2 linked regions of the Rhodospirillum rubrum ATCC 11170 genome follow. The protein of the gene in region 2 interacts with the protein of the main gene of each other region in a pairwise test. Links are inferred from orthologs where the notes say so. Each region holds a gene or a part of one and is shown on either strand. Other genes may lie near its edges.

Region 1 (16,518 bases), 3.1 Mb from region 2 along the record:
AAACCGCCCTGGGCAAGCAGGGCGATGCTTTGCGGGATGTCGCGGTCGATCACCGTCGTCGTTCCGGCAAGGCGCGGGGTGGGGACGGGCAGGGGCGGCTGATCGCCGGTGGCGGGCAGGTCGCCGAAGGTCCGCTCGAGCAGGGCGCTTAGGTGCTCGGGCGTGATATCGCCGGCCACGCCGATCGCCAACCCCTGGCGGACCAATTGGCGCCGCACGAAGCCGCGCAGGTCGTCGGCGGTGATGGCGCGCAGGCCCTCTTCGCTGCCCTGTTCGTCGAAGGCATAGGGGCTATCGGCGAAGACGGCGGCGAACAACGCCTTGCTCGCCAGGGTCTGCGGATCGGCCTCGCCCATGCGGACGGCGGTCATCACCTGGGCGCGGATGCGGTCAACCGGCTCGGCGTCGAAACGCGGTTCGTGAAGGGCCAGACGCAGCAGCGCGAAGGCGTCCTCAAGGGTGGCGGTAGTGGTCTTCAACGAACCCGAAAAGCTGTCGCGCCCGGCGTCGAAGCGCAGCTCGATCGCCTGATCCTCCAGGCGGGCACGGAAGGCTTGCGAGTCATAGGGCCCGGCCCCCTCGTCAAGCAGGCCCGAGGCGAGCGTCGCCAGTCCCCGGCGATCGGCGGGGTCGCTGACCGCGCCGCCGGGAAGAATGAAGCTGAGCGAGACGATGGGCAGGGTCGGATCAGCTAGCAGATAGGCGGTGACGCCCGAGGGGGTGGTGACGGTCTGAACCGGCGTGGCCTGGGCGGAGAAGGCCCCCCAGGGCGCGACGAGCAGAACAAGGGCAAACAGCAGGCGCTTCATCGCGATCAACTCCGCGGCTCGGGAAGAAGGAAGCCGGTCACCGAACGGTCGCGCCGGCCAAGCACGGCGCGGGCGGCGGCGCTCACCTGTTCGGGGGTGACGGCCTTGATACGCTCGGGCCAGGATTCGACCTGGGCCACGGAACTGCCGGTGGTCAGGGCCTCGCCCAGCGCCCGGGCGCCTTCGGAAAGCGAATCGCGGGCATAGACCAGACCGGCGGTCAGGCGGCGCTTGGCGTCATCGACCTCGTCGGCCTTCACCCCCTGATCAAGCAGGCTGGCGACTTCGGCATCGACGGCGGCGACCAGATCGGCCATCGCCACCCCGTCGCGCGGGCTGGCGTACAGGCCGAAGCTGCCCCAATCCAGGGCCTCGCCGCGATACCAACTGCCCGCCGAAACGGCCATGCCGCGCTCGATGACCAGATGCTTATACAGCCGGCCGCTGGAGCCGCCGCCGAGGATCTCGTCGAGAACCTCCAGGGCGTCGGCCATGCCCTGGGGATCGAAGGCGGCCGAGGGCGCCACATAGCGCCGCGAGAACGACGGCTGGGCGACCTGGGCGTGATGCATGGTGATGACGGTTTCGGCCGGCGGCGGCAGGGCGCGCAAGGGATCGCGCAAGCTGGCGCGCTGGGGCGTGTCGCGCCGGGGCAGGGCGCCATAGGTGCGCTCGGCCAAGGGCTTCAATTCCGCCGCCGTGATGTCGCCCGCCACCACCAAGATGGCGTTGTTGGGCGCGTAATAGCGGTCATAGAAGGCCAGGGCGTCGGCCCGGGTCAGGGCCATCAGCTCGGGTTCCCAGCCGATGATCGGGTTCTTATAGGGGTGGGTGCCCCATAGCGCCTGACCGATGCGTTCGGACAGCAGTTCGCCCGGTTCGTTATCGGTGCGCGAGCGCCGTTCCTCGCGCACCACCTGGCGCTCGGTCTGGAAGTCCTCCTCGCTCAGCCGCAGATTGGCCATGCGATCGGCCTCCATCTCCATGACCATCGGCAGGCGGTCCTTGGCGATGGACTGGAAATAGGCGGTGAAGTCGGAACTGGTGAAGGCGTTGTCCTGGCCGCCGTTGCGGGCGACGATCTTGGAGAATTCGCCCGGCGGAATGGTCGGCGTGCCCTTGAACATCAAGTGTTCGAGCAAATGGGCAAGCCCGGATTTCCCCGCCGGCTCGTCGGCGGCGCCGATCTTGTACCACACCATGTGGTGAACCACCGGCACCCGGTGGTTGGGGATCACCACCACCTCCATGCCGTTTGGCAAGGTGAAGGTCTCGGGATTGAAGACCTGGGCGCGGGCTAGGGCCGGCAGACCCAGAACCACGAGCACGATCAGGGCCCCCAGGCGTGAGCCCGGTCCCCGGAAACCAAAGCGTCTTTTGATCATCGGTCAAAATCTCTTTCTTGCGGCCGCGACGGCGCCGATATGGGACACCGCGATCACGGCCACAATGGGGCCGCCTGCCGGCGATCCGCCGGCCGCCCCCCCCCATTCCCCGGCTCTTTGGATCTGCGGGCTTTCAACGGCGAAGCGTGTTGCCTATGTTTGGCCTGCCGCGTCCCCCGGCGCGCCTTGAAAACCCTGCCCCGGATCCCCCATGCCCCAGCTTTCCCCGCCCACCGATCGCCATCGCGAGATCGGATTTCCCGAGTTCGTCGGCTTGATGGCGATGCTGATGGCGCTGACGGCGTTGTCGATCGACGTCATGCTGGTTGCCCTGGCCGATATCTCGTCGGACTACTTTTTGGCCGATGCCAATGACCGCCAGTTGGTCATCACCGCCTATCTGCTGGGGTTCGCCGTCGGCCAGCCGGTCTGGGGGCCGCTGTCGGACCGCATCGGCCGCAAGCCGGTGCTGATCGCCGGGCTGGTGATCTATGGCCTGGGCTGCCTGGGCGCCATGGTGTCGCCCAGCTTCGAAACCCTGCTCGCCGCCCGGCTGGTCCAGGGACTGGGCGGCGCCTCGCCCCGGGTGATGACCATGGCCGTGGTCCGCGACCGCTATGCCGGCAGTGGCATGGCCCGGGTGATGTCGCTGTTGATGATGATCTTCATCATCGTGCCGATCCTGGCGCCGACCATGGGCAGCGCGGTGATGGCCTTCGCCCCCTGGCACTGGCTGTTCGGCTTCATGATGGTTTTCGATCTCATCGTGCTGGTCTGGACCCTGACCCGGCTGCGGGAAACCCACCGGCCCCAGCGCCAACTCGCCCCGTCCTTGGGCGGGCTGCTGGAAACCCTGCGTGTCGTCGTCAGCAACCGCCAGACGGTGGGCTATACGGTGGCCTTCGGCTTCATGATGGGCAGTCTGATGGGCTATGTCGGCACCGCCCAGCAGGTTTTCGTCGAGGTTTATCACGAGGTCGAGCTGTTCCCGATCCTCTTTGGCGCCATCGCCTCGGCCATCGCCGCCGCCTCGATCATCAACGCCCGTTTCGTGACGCGGATCGGCTCGCGGCGGATGTCCCATGCCGCCTTGCTGGGGTTCGTCGCCGTCGGGCTGGTGACGGCGGCCTTCGGCTTCCCGGCCAAGCCGCCGCTTGCCCTGTTCATGGCGGCCCTGGGCATCCAGTTCTTTTGCTTCGGCCTGATCGGGCCGAATTTCAACGCCATGGCGATGGAGCCGATGGGCCGGGTCGCCGGGGCCGCCTCGTCGTTCGTCGGCTTTTACTCCACCGCCGCCAGCGCCTTTCTGGGATGGGCGGTCGGCCAGCAGTTCGACGACAGCGTCCGGCCGCTGATGATGGGCTTCGCCGGCTTTGGCATTCTCGCCCTGGTCTGCGTGCTGGTCACCGAGCGCGGCCGGCTGTTCCGTCGCGCCGCCGCCTAACCTTTCGCCTCGTCCTCGGGCTTGCGCAGGATATAGGTGTCCATGATCCAGCCCTTGGCTTGGCGCGCCCGCTCGCGGCGGGCGAGGATCGCCTCGGAGGTTTCGGCCAGCGGGCCGCTGATCAGGATTTCGTCGGGGGTGCCGAGATAGGCCCCCCAATAGATCTCCAGATCGGTTTGGGTGAAGCGCTGGAAGGTGGCATTGCCATCAAGCAGAACCACGCTGTTGTGCAGGCTCGCCGGATCGGCGGTCTCCAGGCGGCGGCCGGTGGTGATCTCGATCGATTCGCCGATGCGGTTGAGCGGGATGCGGTGGCGGGCGGCCAGGGCCTGAACGGCGGTGATGCCGGGAAGGACGTCGTAGTCAAAGGACGCGCCCTCTTCGCCGCTTAAGCGGGCGAGGATCTGCAAGGTGCCGTCATAAAGTCCGGGATCGCCCCAGACCAGAAAGGCGCCGTGGCCCTCTTCGGTCAACTCATCGGTGATCAGGCGGCGAAAGATCGCCAGCCGCTCGGCGTACCAGTCTTCGACCCCGTCGCGGTAGGAGGCGCTGGTATCGCGAACCGGGCTGGGAACGGTGACGACGCGGTAGCGGCCGGGGGTGGCGTGGCGGTCAAGAATGGTGCGGCGCAGGGCCAGCAACTCGTCCTTGCCCCGCCCCACCTTGTCGAGAAAAAAGAAGACATCGACCTCGGCGATCCGTCGCGCCGCCCGCAAGGTCAGGCAGTCGGGATCGCCCGGGCCGATGCCGATGATCGAAACGTGACGCATGGCGCAAGCGTCTCCTTTTGGCCGGCGGCTAATCCCCAGCCAGCAGCACTTCGATGCGCTCGCGGCCCTTGCCGATGTTCTTGCGTTTGAGGGCGAGCGGGCCGATTTCCCCGGTTCGCCGGGGGTGGGTGCCGCCGCAGGGCACGCGGGCGAAGCCCTCGATTTCCCAATAGCGGCGCTGGCTGGCCTCGTCGGAAAAGGCGGTGATGATCGGCAGGTCGCGGGCGATCACCGCCCCGCTCGATTCGAGCAGGCTGGGAAAGATCGGGGCGATCGAGCCCTCCCAGGTGAAGTCGATCCGCGCCTTGTCGGGGGCGATATGGGCGCCGGTCTTTTCCAGGGGGCCGAAATCGCGCATCACCAGTTCCAGAATGATCTCGGCGGCGAAATGCAGGCGCATCAGCCGGTAGCGGCGCGACCAGTCGAGAACCAGACCGACCGGGTCGCCCGGGCTTAGGCCGTGATCGGGGCCCAGGTCGTAGAGGATGGTCAGGCCATCCTTGCGCGCGCCCAACACGGGGCGGCCGCCGATCGTGCCGTGATCGCTTTCCTGGCCGCCTGAAAAGGCATAGAGGATGGTTTCGCCGACCATGACCTCGGGCCCCGCCACCCGGGTGACGCGGGTGTCGAGGGTTTGGCGATAGGGGTCGTCCCAGAACAGTTTATGGGTCATCGCGGTCCCTTGGATCCGGAGGGGGAGCCGGGTTTAGAAAATCCCTTCCAAGAACCCCTTCTCGCGCCGTTCGATGGTCGGGGTGCGGCCGTCGGTCACCGGCTTGCCCAGCGACTGGTTCTCGCGCAGGCGACGGTTTTCGGCCTCGGGGTCCACGGTGCTGCCGGGATCTTCCTCGGGGGCGCGCCAGAACACCAAACGATCGGTGAAGGTGCGTTCTTCGGCGCTGAGCGCCGAGGTTTCGCGGTTGACCACGGTGCGGATATCGGGAATGGCCCGGTCGGCGCCGGCCTTGGCCAGCAGCACCTGTTCGCCGTTTGACAGCCCGCCGGCCACCATCGGCGTCTCAACGCCGGTCAGGGCGGCGCGGGCCGAGTCGCGGGGGGTGACCTCCTGCGGGCGGGCGATGCCGGGCTGGGGCGGGCGCAGGTTGAAATCGGGCGGCATGGCCAGCGGCGCCCGGGTCACCACCTTGAACTCATCGGGGGGCTGGCGGTCGAGGCCAAGGCTTTTCTTGGCGTTGGAACAGCCGGAAAGGGCGAGCGGCGCCAGAAGGGCGGCGGCCACAAGAGTGCGTGCGAAGGGGTTCATGACGGACCTGCTTGCCTGATTCCGAGAAAGGACGGGTTCTTGTTACTCGCCTTGATGACCGGGCTCAACCCCCGGCCTTATCCGTGCCCACCGGCGGGCGATGGACCAGCGTATCGATCAGCAGGAGAATAGCACCGACGGTGATCGCCGCATCGGCGACATTGAAGGCCGGCCAATGATATCCGGCGATGCTGAGATCGACGAAATCGACCACCGCCCCGTGGATCAGCCGGTCGATGACATTGCCGATGGCGCCGCCGATGATCAGCGGCAGGGCCAGCCGCTGCCAGCGGGTTTCCGCCCGCCGCAGCCACCAAGTCAGGCTGCCGGCGATGACCAGGGCCAGCGCCGACAAGATCGCGGCATTCCATTCGCCGTGGTTGTTCATCACCCCGAAGCTGATGCCGCGATTCCACACCAGCACCAGATTGAAAAATCCGGTGACATCGATGACCCGGGGCGGGTCCATCACCCAGGTCAGGATCGCCCATTTGGTGGCCTGATCCAGGGCGATGACCAGGGCGGCGAGCGACAGGGCCGGGGCCATGGGCTCAGCCCGCCGTCAGCGAGGAAACGACCTCGTCGCAGCGCCCGCACAGGCCCTCGTGGGCGTGGGTGCCGACATCGGGCAGGATCTCCCAGCACCGCTGGCATTTCTCGCCCTCGGCCAGGGCGACGACCACGCCGACGCCGGCGACCTCGTCCAGGGTATAGGCGCCTTCGGGGATGGGCTGATCGGCGCTGTCGGTCAGGGTGATGTCCGAGGTGATGGAAATCTCGGCCATATCAAGGCCGGCGCAGGCGTTGAGCAATTCGGCCGGGGCATGGACGACCGGGGCGGCCTGCAGGCTGGCGCCGATGGTCTTATTGGCGCGCGCCACTTCCAGGGCGCCGGTGATCACCCGGCGCAGGCGGCGGACCTTGGTCCAGCGCTCGGCCAGGGCGTCGTCGCGCCAGTCGCCTGGAACCGTCGGGAAGCTTTGGAAATGGACGCTGTCGTCCTCGCTGGGGAAGCGGGTGAGCCAAGCCTCCTCGGCGGTGAAACACACGAAGGGCGCCAGCCATTTGACCAGACAATCAAAGACAGTGTCGATCACCGTGCGGCAGGCCCGCCGGCGCAGCGATCCGGCGCCGTCGCAATAAAGGGCGTCCTTGCGGATATCGAGATAGAACGCCGACAGGTCGACGGCGCAGAAGCCGTGCAACTCCTGGAACATCTCGTGGAAGCTGAAGGCATCGCAGCAGCCGCGTACCTTGACGTCGATCTCGCTCAAGCGGTGAAGCACCCAGCGCTCCAACTCGGGCATGGCGGCGATGTCGTCGATGCGCTCGGCCTTGTCGAAGCCGGCCAGGGCGCCAAGCAGGAAGCGCAGCGTGTTGCGCAGGCGGCGATAGGTATCGGTGGTCTGCTTGAGGATTTCCGGCCCAAAGCGGATATCGCCGGTGTAATCGGACGACACCACCCACAAGCGCATGATATCGGCGCCGACGCTGGAGACGACCTTTTGCGGGCTTTCGGCGTTGCCCTTGGACTTGGAAAGCTTGTCGCCCTTTTCGTCGAGCAGGAAGCCGTGGGTCAGCACCGCGTCATAGGGGGCGCGGCCGCGCGTGCCGCAGCTTTCAAGCAACGAGGTATGGAACCAGCCGCGATGCTGGTCCGAGCCTTCCAGATACAGATCGGCCGGCCATTTCAGATCGTCGCGGGCTTCAAGCACGAAGGCGTGGGTTGATCCGCTGTCAAACCACACCTCGACGATGTCGCGCACCGGCTCGAAGTTTTCGGGATCATGCTCGGCGCCCAGGAAGCGCCGGGGATCGCCGGTGAACCAGGCGTCGGCGCCTTCGGCTCCGAAAGCCTGGGCGATGCGTTCGGTGACGGCGGCGTCGCGCAGCGGCAGGCCATCGCGCTTGTCAACGAAGATGGCGATCGGCACGCCCCAGGAGCGCTGGCGCGACACGCACCAGTCGGGCCGGCTTTCGATCATCGCCCGGATGCGGTTGCGCCCTTGCGGCGGCACCCAGCGGGTCTCGTCGATGGCGGCCAGGGCCTTGTCGCGCAGGCCGTTCTTCTCCATCGAGATGAACCACTGCGGCGTGTTGCGGAAGATCAAGGGCGCCTTGGAGCGCCAGGAATGGGGATAGCTGTGGGTCAGGCTGCCCTGGGCGAGCAGGGCGCCGGCATCGATCATCGCCGCGACGATATCGGGGGCGACCTTGAACACATGCTTGCCGGCGAAGCCGGGCACGTGATCCATGTAAAGCCCATCGCCATCGACGGTGTCGGGCGGGGCGATGCCATTGGCCAGGCACAGGAAATAGTCGTCCTCGCCATGGCCCGGGGCCATATGGACGAAGCCGGTGCCCTGTTCGGTGGTGACGAACAGCCCCGACAGCAGCGGCACTTCGAAGTCATAGCCCTTGCCGGCCCAGGGATGGCGGCAGACGGTGCCGGCGAGGTCGGCGCCCTTGACGTGGGCGATTTCCTCGATCTCGGTGATCTTGGCCTGCTTGAGCACATCATCAAGCAGATCGGCGCAGACGGCGATGCGCTCGCCGGCGCGGGCCAGAGAGCCCTCGGCGGTGGCGGTGACGCGGAAGACCACGTAATCCATGCCGGGGCCATAGGCGACCGCCCGGTTGCCGGGCATGGTCCAGGGCGTCGTCGTCCAGATCACCACCGAGGCGCCCTCCAGGGCGGTCACCGGCGTGCGGATCACCGGGAAGCGGATCCAGATGGTGGTCGAGGTATGGTCTTGATATTCGACCTCGGCGTCGGCCAAGGCGGTCTTTTCGACCACCGACCACAGCACCGGCTTGGCGCCCTTATACAGGTCGCCCGCCATCAGGAACTTGCCCAACTCGCGCACGATCTGCGCCTCGGCGGCGAAGGCCATCGTCGTATAGGGCCGCTTCCAGTCGCCGGTGATCCCTAAGCGCTTGAATTCCTCGCGCTGGATGGCGATCCATTCCTCGGCGAACTGGCGGCATTCGCGGCGGAACTCGATCACGTCGATTTCGTCCTTGCGCCGACCCTGGGCGCGGTAGCGCTCTTCGATCTTCCATTCGATCGGCAGGCCGTGGCAGTCCCAGCCCGGAACGTAATTGGCGTCCTTGCCCAGCATCTGCTGCGACCGGGTGATGACGTCCTTGAGGATCTTGTTCAGCGCATGGCCATTATGCAGGTGGCCATTGGCGTAAGGGGGGCCATCGTGCAGCACGAACTGCTCGCGTCCCTTGGAGCGCTCGCGCAGCCGGGCGTAAATGTCCAGCTTCTCCCACCGGGCGAGAATGCCCGGTTCCTTTTCGGCCAGACCGGCCTTCATCGGGAAATCGGTGGTGGGCAGGAAGACGGTGGACTTGTAATCGGCTGTCATGGCGGAGGTCTCGGATCACGGGAAGCGGCGCCGGAAAAGGCGGGGCGCTGTGGTTCCAGGCGGGGTGCTGGGCCCCAAGGACGGCGCGAACCGCCATGGATACCCGACAAAGCGGCCCGCCTTCAACCGATTCATCGGAAAATCCCGCCTTAGTTGGCGCCTTAGTTAAGGGGCGGCGGGGGGGAGTCCGAACAGGGCGCGGGCTTGGGCGGCGTCCTGGCCGATCTGGGCCTTCAGGGCCTCAAGGCCCGGGAAGGTCTGTTCGGGGCGCAGGAAGTCGTGGAAGCGCACCCGCAGGTGGCGGCCGTAGAGATCAGGGCTGACATCGAACAAATGGACTTCAAGCAGGGCGTCGCCGTTATCAAACGTCGGGCGGCGGCCGAAGTTGGCCACGCCTGGGCGAAAGCGGGTCTGGGCGCCGTCATCAAGCCCGGCGGTGACCGCATAGACGCCGGCGCGCGGCCGCTGATAGTCGCCAAGCTTCAGGTTGGCGGTGGGGAAGCCGATGGTCCGTCCGCGCTTGTCGCCATGCTCGACCCGGCCTTCGACCTCCCAGGGATGGCCCAGAATTTGCGCCGCGGTGGTGACGTCGCCCTCTTGCAGGCAGGCGCGCACCCGGGTCGAGGAATAGATGGCGCCGCCCTCGTCCTTGACCGGGGCGACGGCGGTGACGCCAAAGCCGAGATCAAGCGCCATCTTCTGCAACAGGCTGACCGTGCCCTGGCGGCGGTGGCCAAAGGCGTAATCCTGGCCGACGACGACATGGGCGACATGCAGGCCCTTGACCAGCACCTCGGTGACGAACCATTCGGCCGAGCCCTTGGACAGCGCCTCGTCGAAGGCCTGGACATAAAGGAAATCGGCGCCTTCCTCGCTGATCAGATGGGCCTTCAGGCGGAAGGAGGTCAGGGTGAAGGGCGGCAGGTCGGGCTGGAAGAAGCGCCGTGGATGGGGGGCGAAGGTCATGACGCCAAGGGGCAGGCCCTGCTGGGCGGCGATGGCCCGGGCCGAGCCGATGACCCGCTGATGGCCACGGTGGACGCCGTCGAAATTGCCCAAGGCCAGCGAGCCCCCGAGCAGGGAGGCGGGTAGCTCGTAGGGATGGCGAAGGATACGCATGAGAGGATCGACCGACCGTCAGGGAAAAGAGCGGAGGGTAGAGGTAGGCGAAAGCGGCCGCGCGCGCAACAGCGGGGAAGACCCGGCGGGTCGCGACAAGGACCCGCCGGGGCGCGAAAAGTCGGCCGGGGGCTTAGCCGCGCGCGGGAACCATCACCGTCGCCTCGCCCTCGATCACCACCTTGCCGGCCACCGTGCAGGTGGTGCGGAAGGTGACGAATTTCTTTTCGGGAACCAGCCCGGTGACGGTGACGGTGGCGGTGACCGTGTCGCCGATGCGCACCGGTGCCTTGAACTTCAGCGATTGGTTGACATAGATGGCGCCCGGCCCGGGCAGGCGGGTGCCCAGCACGGCCGAAATGAAGCCCGCCGACAGCATGCCGTGGGCGATGCGGGTTTTGAAAACCGTGGTCTGGGCGTAGTCCTCGTTGACATGGGCGGGATTGGTGTCCATCGACAGGCCGGCGAACAGATAGATGTCTGACTCGCTGATGGTCTTGGCGAGGCTGGCACTCTGCCCTTCCTTGATGTCTTCAAAATAATGGAGGATCAGGTCGTCGGCGCTCATCTTGGTCTCCCTCTTCCTTTGGTGGGGCGCGCAGGCAGTGTAGCAGGCGCGGCGGGGATCGGACAGGGAAGGGCTGCAAGGGGGGGCGTGTTCTCGGCCAGATTGGGGCGAGGGAGCCAGGGTGCGGGCTCGGCCGGACAAAGCTTGCGCCGAGCGAGGGCGGGCAGGTCGCCGGGGGGCGGGAAGACGACCACCCGGAGAGTATCGATGTTTGATGGGGGCCGCGCCTATGGTGGTTTCAGGCGCGGCTTTCCCCGTAAAACCCCTGTCGCACAGCACCCCCCGGCGCCGATGATCGATGCCAGACGATCGACATGGACGATGGGGTAGATTTTTGGCGCGGATGGGGGCGTCATGACGGGGTGTCGTGTCCGTCGATCGGGAAACGCGGGAGCGCCCCAGGGTGCCGCTCGGCGCTGATCGCGGCGATCGGCCTAACCCGCCAGCCCTTCCTGAAGAAAGACCCCGCTATGTCGCTTTGCAACCACGGCCCCCGGGCCCTTCTCGCCGCCCTTGTCCTGCTCAGCCTTGGCGGCTGCGGGTCGTCCGAGCCGCAATGGCATAAGGCCGGAAGCGACGGGGCGCGGACGCGGGCGGATTATCGGGCCTGCCGGGCCCTGGCCGACGACGAGGCGATGCGCAAATCCGGCGCCATCCATGGCGAGGATGTCAGCGACATCGGCTCGTCGTCCGATCCGATGGCCCAGATGACCGCCTATGACGCCCGGCGGATCTTCCAGGGCGCCCTGGCGTCGTGCATGCGCCAGCGCGGCTATGCCAAGGGCGCCTCGCCCACCGCCGGTGCCGATGGCGCCGTCGAGGGGCTGAGGCGGTCCCTAAGCTGGTGACGGGTTAGCAAGTCCCGCGCACTCTGAACCAGAGTGCGACGACGATTTGCTGCCCTCTCAAGAGCCTAGGCGTTGACGTCGACGACCAGCCGGCCGCGCACCTGACCGGCCAGCATGCGGCTCGCCGCCGGCACCACCTCGGACAAAGGGATGGTGCCGGTGATCGCTGCGAGCTTATCGATATCGAGGTCGCGGGCGAGGCGGGCCCAGGCTTCCCGGCGCTGGGCGATCGGCCGGTAAACGCTGTCGACGCCGGCCAGGGTGACGCCGCGCAGGATGAAGGGGGCGACGGTCAGCGGCAGATCCATGCCCTGGGCCAGCCCGCAGGCGGCCACCGTGGCGCCATAGCGCAGGGCGGCGCAGACATTGGCCAGGGTATGACTTCCCACGGTGTCGATGGCGCCGGCCCAGCGTTCGCGCGCCAAGGGCTTGCCCGGGGCCGACAGCGTCGCGCGGTCGATGATCTCGCTCGCGCCCAGCGAACGCAGATAGGGGGCTTCGGCGGCCCGCCCGGTCGAGGCGACAACCCGGTAGCCCAGCTTGGCCAGCACCGCCACGGCGACGCTACCGACGCCGCCGGCCGCGCCGGTAACCAGGATCTCGCCCTGATCGGCGGTGACGCCCTGGCGTTCCAGGGCGAGCACGCAAAGCATGGCGGTATAACCCGCCGTGCCGATGGCCATGGCCTGGGCGGCGGTGAAGGGGGCCTGCAGCGGGATCAGCCAATCGCCGTTCACCCGGGCCTTTTGCGCCAGCCCGCCCCAATGGCTTTCCCCAACCCCCCAGCCGTTGAGCACCACGCTGTCGCCGGCCTTGAAGTCCGGATGGCGGCTGGTTTCGACGAAACCGGCGAAATCGATGCCCGGCACCATCGGGAACTGGCGGACCACCGGACCCTTGCCGGTGATCGCCAGGGCGTCCTTGTAGTTCAGCGTCGAATAAGACACCGCCACGGTGACATCGCCTTCGGGCAGGGCGTCGTCGGCCAGTTCGGTCAGCGCGGCATGGTGGCCCGCCTCGGTCTTTTCGATCAGCACGGCTTTGATCATCGGTCTGTCCTTGCGCATGGGGGATACGACGAACGTGATTAGACCAAACTGTACAAAACGCCCGGCTTTTTTGGCGGAATTTTTGATCTAAGGGGTGGGGCTTGCCAGCAGGCCGCCCATCACCTTGTGGCGCACCGAAAGGCCGTTTTCGGCTTCGCCGCGCGGGGCGAGGTCCCACAGCCATCTTTGGCCATCGATGCGCGGGCGGGCGCCAAACAGCAGATCGAAGCGCTGGGGGCCGCCGGGGGCGCCGCGTTCCTCGCGTTCGAAATCGCTGATCAGGCAAACCCGGCCCCGGCAGCGGCCAAGGGCTTCGAGATGGGCCTCGATCAGGGCGCGCGACAGGCGGTCTTGGGTATCAAGATCGGCGCCGTGGCGATCAAGCCAAAGCCTAGGCGCCATGGCCAATTGACTGAGCAGATTGGCCGAGATCACCAGATCGGCCGCAAGAACGGCTTCGGGAAAGGGGGCCGGCCTTGGAACATCGGGCGCTTGCCCGCGCGCTCCGCCCTTTTGCGCCGCTAAGGTCGCCAGCACGCCGCCCAGGTCGTGGGCTTGCCAGAGGGCGCCGGCATGACCAGCCCGGGCGCGCACGGCGCGCGGAACCACGGCATCGATCAGCAGCACTTGGTCGAAGCGGCGGGTCAGGGCGTCGAAGGGCACGTCCAGCAACCAACCCGCCCCGAGCACGGCGACGCTGCCGGGGTTGGCGACGGTTTGGCAGGCGGTAAGGATGGTTTGGTGACAGGCGGCAAGATGGGGGGCCCAGGCCTTGGCCTGACGGCGGGCCCGGGCGCGCACCGCCACCACCTCGGCCACCACGCCCAAACGCCGCGCCTCAAAAGAGGCGGGCGTCAGGACGCTGGTGAGCCATTCGGCGATCACGGTTGGTCGCCAGAGGTCTGGCTTAAACCGGCGCGGGCTGTTTGACGGCGCTGCGCAGGGCGGCCTGGGCGGCGGCCAGTCGGGCGATCGGCACCCGGTAGGGGGAGCACGAAACGTAATCCAGGCCGACCGACTGGCAGAAGCTGATCGACTGCGGATCGCCGCCATGTTCGCCGCAGATGCCAAGCTTCAGAGTACGGATTCGAGATCCACCTGGGCCGGGTGCTGGACCACAACCGGGATAAGAAAGCCGCCCCCGCGCGATCCTCTCGCCAGGGGGCCGCATAAGGTGCCCCTTTCAGGGCAGGCTTGCCGCCAGCCCCCTGGGCCGTTACCTGTCGCATGGTGCCGGACCGCTCCGTTTTGCTGAACCGAAGACCAGCTTGCAGATCGCCGCGAACAGCCAGACGCCGCCCGCACCGTACAACATCACCCAGTCGAAGCCGTGAACCAGGGACTGGCGGACAAGCGCGATCGGCAGGCCGGCCCCGGCCGCCACCGCCTCCCCCCCGGCGGCGACGCTTTCCGCCAGCAGTGACAACTCGTCCCCGGTCGCGGCGGGCAACAGCCGTTCCAGCCCTGCCTGGGTTCCTTGCAGCAGGATGAAACCCATTAGGGCGATGTTGATCGCCAGGGCGATCATGCTGGCGCTCATGTTCATGCCCGAGGCCATGCCGGCCCGTTCCGGCGGCAGGGCGGCCGAGGCGGTGTTGGTCGCCGTGGTGTTGGCCAGCCCCAGGCCGCTTCCGGCAAGGATGCAGCCGGGCAGCATGTCCACCCAGCTTGCATCTCCCCCAAGGGCCGCCGCCCGCATCAGGACGAAACCGCACCCGATGATCACCAGCCCCAGGGGAATGACCACCTGTGGTCCGAAATGCAGCAATAACCGCTCGGCAATCGGCGGCGCCAGCAGCGGCGGCAAGGTATAGGCCAGCAGGCACAGCCCGGCGTCCAGGCTGTCCAGACCCAGGACGCCCTGGAAATAGACCGGCAGGTAGATGATGAACGGCCAGAAGCTGAAGTTCATGCCCGCTGACGCCAGCAGCGCGCCCGAGAAATTCGTGGTGCGGAAAGCGGTGAAGTCGAACATCGGCCGGGCCACCCGCGTTTCGACCACCACGAACGCGCTGAAACAGGCCACGCCCAGTGCGGCAAGCGCTAGCCCGGAGATGTCTCCGGGCCCCGGCATACGCCCGCGCGTGATCAGATAGACCAGGCAGAATACGGCCAGCGACAATGTCACCATCCCCGCGACGTCAAGGCGCAGGGCGTGCGGATCGGTGCTTTCCTCGACCCCCACCTGGATCAGGATCACCGCGACCGCCGCCAGGATCACATGGACCAGGAACACCCATTCCCATCCCAGAACCACCGCCGTCAGCCCGCCGATCAACGGCCCGAATCCCAGGCCGACGCCGAAGGTCACCCCCCACCAGCCGAAAGCAAGCGCTCGTTCCCGTCCGTCGCGGAATTGCTGGGACAACACCGCGATCTGACAGGTGAGCAACGCCGCCGCCGCCGCGCCCTGAAGCGCGCGGGCGCCGATCAGCATCGATGGGCTGTCGGCCAGCCCGCAAGCCAGCGACGCGACGCCGAACACAACCTGTCCCGCCAGAAAGACCCGCTTGCGGCCAAAGCGGTCGGCCAAGGCCCCCATGGCCATCAGACAGGCGGTCATGGCGGTGGTGTAGGCGTTCATCACCCACTGCAGTTGCCGGAAATCAGCCGAAAAAAGCTGTTCCAGCGTCGGCAGGATGGTCGGGACGCTTGATATCTCCAATCCGAACATCAAGGCAGACAGGCAGACAGCCGACAGGGCGACCTGATTCCTGGACGACGTGGAATGAAGCATGGCGGAAATTCACCCTTGTGAATGTCAAAATTTGTTCCGCGGAATTTTGTCCGTTGCGAGTCTAAGTTTAATTAACCATTTTATACGCGCAAACACATTTCCCCTATTTAGAATAAAATTTCCTCTGTATGGGGTGCGGCAAGCACAAAAAGAAAGAATGCCCGAATGCGCCCTTTCCGTAACGGCGGACAGCGAAGGATTACTTTTCTTCCTGTGCGCGGCGCATGGCTGCACTCAGGATGCCGCCCAGGTCTCGCTCGACTTGTCCCAGGACAGGTCGGACGGGTGCACCATGCCGTCGATGTCGCCCGGCAATTGTCTACAACATGCGCCGCCTAGGGCGTGTTGAGATTAAGTTCGTCCATACCCGGAATTAGAGAGATAGTTCTGACATTCTCCCGTTGAGACGTCCTCCAGGATTCTGGCGATTTCGTCACAGACCTCATCACAGGTCCTCTTGGCAGCTTCTCGTAGTCGGTGCTTCAATTTTGAGAAGAATTGCTCAATAGGATTGAAGTCAGGAGAATATTTCGGAAGAAAAAATAACTTGGCGCCGGCAGATCGAATCGCTTGTCGAACCGCTTTGCTCTTGTGACTTCCCAGGTTATCCATAACAACGATATCACCTGGCTTCAGGGTTGGAACCAAAACATCCTCAACATAAACTCGGAACCGTTCGCCATTGATCGGACCATTGATCAACCATGGGGCTTCAATACTGTCATGGCGTAGAGCGGCGATGAAGGTCGATGTATTCCAGTGACCAAAGGGCGCTTTACCCTCAAGGCGCTGTCCACGGGGAGCCCACCCCCGAAGCGGGCGATCCCGCCGGCGCGGGCGGCGCGGGCGCGCACGGCGCGTGGAACCACGGCGTCGATCAGCATCACCCGGTCGAAGCGGCGGGTCAGGGCGTCGAAGGGCACTTCCAGCAACCAGCCCGCCCCGAGCACGGCGACACTGCCGTGGGTGGCGACGGTTTGGCAGGCGGCAAGGATGGTTTGGTGACAGGCGGCGAGGTGGGGGGCCCAGGCCTTGGCCTGACGGCGGGCCCGGGCGCGCACCGCCACCGCCTCGGCCACCACGCCCAAACGCCGCGCCTCGACAGAGGCGGGCGTCAGGACGCTGGTGAGCCATTCGGCGATCACGGTCGG
Region 2 (5,643 bases):
CGCCGCCCGGGGCGAGAACCTCTTCGGCGAAATACCACGCCGCCTCGGCCAAGCCCATGACCCGCAGGTGGTCGGTTTGGCGGTGGCCGGTGGTCGGGGCGGCCATGTCCGACAGCACCAGATCGACCGCGCCGTCCATGGCGCCCTTGAGCATCAGGGGGGCGGCGTCATCCATGAAATCATGGGTCAGGCAGGTGGCCCCGGCCACGCCCTCCCATTCAAGGATATCCATGCCAACGACTTTTCCGCCATTGGGGTGGAGCGAGCGGGTGCGTTCAACGGCGATCTGCGTCCAGCCGCCCGGCGCCGCGCCAAGATCGACGACGCGCATGCCGGGCTTGAGTAGGGTGAAGCGCTCGTCAAGCTCGATCAGCTTGAAAGCGGCGCGCGAGCGCAATCCCTGGCGCTTGGCTTCAAGCACATAGGGGTCGTTCAACTGGCGCTGCAGCCAGCGGGTCGACGAGGCCTTGCGGCCCTTGGCGGTGCGGACGCGAACGAACAGGTCACGCGATCCGGTGGGGGCCGAGCCGCGAACGCGGGAACTGGCTTCGGATTTGGATCCTTTGGACCCGCCCCCCGACTTGGGGCCTTCGGCGGAACTCATGGGGTGACTCCAGACTCGGGGGAAGGGGGCGGCTGCGGCAGGTCGTCGGCCAGCGGCGGCAGGATTTTATCATCGGCCAGCGGCGGATCGTCGCTATCGCGGACCTCGGTGAAATCACCGGGGCCCCGCGCGCCCATCAGGGTCATCAGCAGCCCCTCGCGGATGCCGCGATCGGCGACCCGCACGCGCGGAACCGGCCAAGTGGACAAGATGGCCTCCAGGATGGCGCAGCCCGCCAGAACAAGATCGGCGCGGTCGCGGCCGATACAAGGGTGGGCGGCCCGCGCCTGCGGGGTCATATCCAGCAGGCGGGCGCCCACTTCCTTGACGGCGTGGATCGGCAGGGTCAAGCCGTCGACCCGGGCCCGGTCATAGCGGGTCAGCCCAAGGGCGACGGCGCCGACGGTGGTGACGGTGCCGCTGGTGCCAAGCAACGACAGATCGCCGCGCGCCGCCCGGTCGGAGATGCCATGGGTGATATCGAAGGGGCGCAGGCGTTCGCGGACATGGGTGACGATATCGGCATGCAGGCGGGCCGACAGATGGCCGCCGCCCACCGCCTCGGCCATGGTGACGACGCCGAGCGGCAGGCTTTCCATCGCCCGCACCGCCCCGGGCATCGGCCCGGCCGGCGTATTCTCGACCTCGACCAGGGTCAGTTCGGTACTGCCGCCGCCGATATCGAACAACAGGGTCGGCACCCCGCGCGACTCAAGCAGCGGCGCGCAGCCGGCCAGGGCGAGGCGGGCCTCCTCGTCGGCGCTGATCACTTCGACCGCCAGACCGGTTTCGGCGCGCACCCGCTCAAGGAAAGGCGTGGTATCGCGGGCAAGGCGGCACGCCGCCGTGGCCACGCAGCGCGACAGGCTGACGCCGTGGCGTTCCATGCGGCTCGCGCAAACCGTCAGGGCGGCCAGGGTGCGGTCGATGGCGGCCGGGGCGAAGCGCCCGCGCGCGCCCAATCCTTCGCCCAGGCGGGTGATCCTTGAAAAGGAATCGATCACCTTGAACCCGTCGCGCTGGCGGCGGGCGATCAAGAGCCGGCAGTTGTTGGTGCCAAGGTCGAGCGCCCCATAGGTCCGGCCATCCTCGGCCTCCCGCGTCGGCAGGCCAAAGGGGGCGGACAGCGCGTTACCGCCGCCACCATCCGAGGCCTTGTCGCGCATCTCTTCAGGGAACCCGATGATCTGGGTCACTCCGGCTCCTTGGGGTGGGGCTAAAGGGGCGGAGGCTTCTGGTGGGCGGGGACAAAACCCCGCCGCATGAAAGGAACTCGCCCGGCTCGCTGGACTCTCAGTTTAGGCGACCCGATCACGCTCGGCAAAGCCCCTTTGGATAATTGTCTTAACTGGTGTTCAGGAAATGGAAAAAGAGCGCATTTTTCAGTAGCCAGTCCGAAAGACCCGTGGTAGATACAGCGCCCTCGCGGACATATTGCGCCGCGCATCCCTGGTGGGGGATAGGTTAACGGTAGACCCACGGACTCTGACTCCGTTAGTCCTGGTTCGAATCCAGGTCCCCCAGCCAGCCTTTCAAAGGAGTTGTCAGGCATCGCTCTGACAACTCCTTTGATTATGCGGCCCTTCCCAAGCGTTCACTCCGTTTCTGTGCCGGCCCGGGGGGTAAATTGACCCCGCCGGCGCCCTGCGGCTTATCGTGGGTTTTCAACCCGCATCCCGCTGTCGGCCCTGGCCGAGGCCATCGCCATCCGCCGCGCCCTGGAAGAGGCCCCCCCGTGCGCTATGCCGCGGCGCGGGCGACGGGCGGCCGGATCGCTCCAACGAAAACGCCCCCGCTCGCGGATCGGCGAACGGGGGCGTTTTTTAGTCAGTCTTGGCGGAAGACCTTAATTGCGGTCTTTCAGCAGCTCGTCGACATTGGCCGTGGTCACCACGGTCCAGGGGATGTCATAGCGCTTGGACTGGCCATCGGCCCAGGCGAGGTCGGCCTTGTACTGTTCCCAGATCGGCGACATCGGCTTGTAGTCGGGGCCCTTCACGGCGCGCAGGGCGACGTCGATGCTGCCCTGGATCTGGCCACGGGCGTCCTGAAGGATCGAGGTCATCTCGCCGGCCTTGACCGCGTGCAGGGCATCGGTCACGCCGTCGATGCCGGCGATGGCGAAATCCTTGACGTTGAGGTCGGCGGCCTTGATCGCCTCGATGGCGCCGAGCGCCATTTCATCGTTCTGGCCGATGACGCCGTTGATCTTGCCCGGGTGCTTGCTCAGCCAGTTCTGCATCAGATCAAGGGCCTCGGCGCGCGACCAATTGGCGGTCTTGCGCTCGAGCACCTTCACCGCGCCGGCCGGGCATTCGGCCAGGGCCTTTTCGTTGCCCTGACCACGCTGGATCTCGCCCGAGCCGCCCTTCGGCCCCTCGATGATCACGACGTTGCCCTTGCAGCCAAGCTTGGTCAGCACGTCCTTGGCTTCCAGATAGCCGCCGAGCACGTCGTCGGAGACCACTTCGGCGGTCATCTCGTCGGTGTTGAGGCGGGCGTTGGTCACCACCACCGGGATCCCGGCCATCTTGGCGTTGGTGGCGATATCGATGTTGGCTTCATAGTCCATCGGGTTGACGACGATGGCGTCCTGCTTGGTGTTGATCGCCATCTGCGCCTGATCGTTCTGGACGGCGGCGTCATAGCGTCCGTCATAGAACGTCACCTCGGCGATCCCGGCCTTCACGGCGGGATGCTCCTTGCCATAGCGCTCCATCAACTGGACGAATTCGGCCTTATTGCCATACATCAGCACGGCGATGCGCGCCTTGGGGGCGTCGGCGGCCATCGCGGCCGAGGCCGAGAGCAGGGCGGCGGCGGCGCAGGCGGTAAGAAGAAGCTTCTTCATGGACCAATCCTCGTTATCGGTTTTGGTGATAGGCGTCACGGGAAGGACGGCCGGTTTCAACCAGCCTGTTTTCTTGAGGGGTCGAGGATCACGGCGACAACGATCAGTCCGCCTTTGATGATGAGCTGGTAGAAGCTCTGGACCCCCAGGATATCGAGGCCGTTGTTCATCACGCCGATGATCAGGGCCCCGAAAAACGTACCCGTCAGCCGGCCGACGCCGCCGGCCAGGCTGGCGCCGCCGATGACCACGGCGGCGATGGCGTCAAGTTCATAGGAACTGCCGGCGCTGGTCTGGGCCGACCCGGTCTTGGCGGTCAGGATCACCCCGGCCACGCCGGCCAGGAAGCCGGCGACCACATAGACCCAGATGAGGATCGCCCCGGTGTTGATGCCCGAGGTGCGCGCGCTCTTCTCGTTGCCGCCAACGGCATAGACGTAGCGGCCAAAGACCGTTTTATTGAGGATCACCCAGGCCAGAAGGAAGACCAGGGCGAGGATGACCACCGGCACCGGGATCACCTCGAACAGCTTGCCCGTGCCGAACCAGCGGAAATCCGGGCTTAGGCCCGAAATCGGATTGCCGCCGGTGACCGACATGGTGAAGCCGCGCGCCGCCAGCAGCATGCCCAGGGTGGCGATGAAGGCCTGGATGCGGAAACGGGCGATGATCCAGCCGCTTAAGCCGCCGCACAGCGCGCCGACGCCCAGGGCGGCGATGATCGGGAAGATCACCGGATAGGTGTCGCTCCATGGCGTCACCCCGACCGAGCGGGTGGCCATCGAGGCGGCCATCATCCCGGAAAAGGCCAGGACCGAGCCCACCGACAAATCGATGCCGGCCGAGATGACGACGAAGGTCATGCCGACGGCAAGGACGCCGTTCACCGATATCTGATGCAAGATCAGCATCAGATTATTGACGGTCAGGAAGGTGTTCTCGGGCCAGGCGCCCTGGACCACCTTGAGCTGGCAGAGCGCGCTGACCAACACGCAGAGCCCGAGAAATGCGAAGACGATTCCGTACTTTCGCAAGGAGATCGGGGCCTTGGCGGCCGGCTGGGTGATGTGCATCAAGGGGTGTCCCATTTGGTTTTTCGTGTTCTTATTATTGTTTGGAAGGGTGGCGGGGAGGGGCGGAGCCTTCTTTAGACGGCGGCCATCATCAGGGCCTTCTGCGTCGTCTCTTCCCGGGGGAATTCGGCGACATGGGCGCCCTTTTTGATGACGATGATGCGATCGCTCATGCCGGTGATCTCGTCGAGTTCCGAAGACACCATCAGAACCGCGCCGCCGGCTTTGGTGAAATCGGAGACGAAGCGGTAGATTTCCTTTTTGGCGCCGACATCGACGCCGCGCGTCGGTTCATCAAGCAGCAGAACCTTGGGGCCGATCGAGGTGCAGCGGCCGAAGACGACCTTTTGCTGATTGCCGCCGCTGAGGTTGCGCACGATCTGCTCGGGCCCCGGCGTTTTGATCCGCATCTTGGCGATCGAATCGTCGATGCCCGCCCGTTCCAGGGCGGTGCGGATGAAGCCGAAGCGCTGGATATGGGGCAGTTGCGACAGCGAAAGATTGTCGCCGACCGAAGCGCAGAGCACCAGACCGCTATGCTTGCGGTCCTCGGTGACATAGGAGATCCCCGCGCCCAGGGCCGCGCGCACCCGTCCCGGGCGGATCTCGCGCCCCTCCACCCACACCGTTCCCGCATCGGCGGGATAAAGGCCGTAGATGGTATCAAGAAGCTGGCTGCGGCCCGAGCCGACCAGACCATAGATGCCGAGGATCTCGCCGGCATGCAGGGTGAAACTCACCCGATCGAACCACGGCGCCCGGCTGAGGCCGCGCACATCGAGCAAAGGCCGGTCGCTGGGCACGTTCTCTTTGACGTATTCGCCTTCGATGGCGCCGCCGATCATCGATTCGATCAGCTTTTCGCGGGTGATGTCGGCGACCCGGCCGGTTTCGATCCGCGCCCCGTCCTTGAACACCGTATAGCTGTCGGCGATGGTGAAGACCTCGGCCAGACGGTGGGTGACATAGATGATGCCCTTGCCCGCCGCCGCCAGATCGCGCAGCACCTCGAACAGGCGCAGGGTGTCCTTCTCGCCGATGGCCGAGGTCGGTTCGTCGAAGATGAGGATATCGGCATCGCGCCGCGATAAAGCCTTGGCGATCTCGATCAACTG

What was found.
Region 1: the proteins of RRU_RS01300 (region 2) and ileS interact in binary tests that used the Escherichia coli proteins (3 or more experiments, as listed by UniProt). The link is inferred for Rhodospirillum rubrum ATCC 11170 from one-to-one orthologs.

The regions. Positions count from the first base shown.
Region 1 is NC_007643.1:3,408,324-3,424,841, reverse strand. Bases 6,024-9,360 are described here. They hold ileS (isoleucine--tRNA ligase), read right to left. Parts: upstream 9,047-9,360; coding sequence 6,224-9,046; downstream 6,024-6,223. Other genes in these bases: RRU_RS15315 (bifunctional riboflavin kinase/FAD synthetase), read right to left, coding at 9,212-9,360; lspA (signal peptidase II), read right to left, coding at 6,024-6,219. Outside these bases: RRU_RS15355 (M16 family metallopeptidase), read right to left, coding at 1-809; RRU_RS15350 (M16 family metallopeptidase), read right to left, coding at 815-2,194; RRU_RS15345 (multidrug effflux MFS transporter), read left to right, coding at 2,406-3,638; cobF (precorrin-6A synthase (deacetylating)), read right to left, coding at 3,635-4,408; RRU_RS15335 (alanyl-tRNA editing protein), read right to left, coding at 4,437-5,081; RRU_RS15330 (DUF3035 domain-containing protein), read right to left, coding at 5,115-5,672; more of lspA, read right to left, coding at 5,737-6,023; more of RRU_RS15315, read right to left, coding at 9,361-10,165; RRU_RS15310 (MaoC family dehydratase), read right to left, coding at 10,299-10,733; RRU_RS15305 (hypothetical protein), read left to right, coding at 11,204-11,581; RRU_RS15300 (MDR family oxidoreductase), read right to left, coding at 11,647-12,630; RRU_RS15295 (hypothetical protein), read right to left, coding at 12,718-13,515; RRU_RS15285 (MFS transporter), read right to left, coding at 13,847-15,367; RRU_RS20235 (IS630 family transposase), read right to left, coding at 15,719-16,501. UniProt on the Escherichia coli protein: Catalyzes the attachment of isoleucine to tRNA(Ile). As IleRS can inadvertently accommodate and process structurally similar amino acids such as valine, to avoid such errors it has two additional distinct tRNA(Ile)-dependent editing activities.
Region 2 is NC_007643.1:304,849-310,491, forward strand. The notes cover bases 1,454-4,269. They hold RRU_RS01300 (substrate-binding domain-containing protein), read right to left. Parts: upstream 3,456-4,269; coding sequence 2,451-3,455; downstream 1,454-2,450. Other genes in these bases: RRU_RS01290 (Ppx/GppA phosphatase family protein), read right to left, coding at 1,454-1,800; RRU_RS01305 (ABC transporter permease), read right to left, coding at 3,512-4,269. Outside these bases: RRU_RS01285 (RlmE family RNA methyltransferase), read right to left, coding at 1-604; more of RRU_RS01290, read right to left, coding at 601-1,453; more of RRU_RS01305, read right to left, coding at 4,270-4,543; RRU_RS01310 (sugar ABC transporter ATP-binding protein), read right to left, coding at 4,603-5,643. UniProt on the Escherichia coli protein: Part of the ABC transporter complex RbsABC involved in ribose import. Binds ribose. Also serves as the primary chemoreceptor for chemotaxis.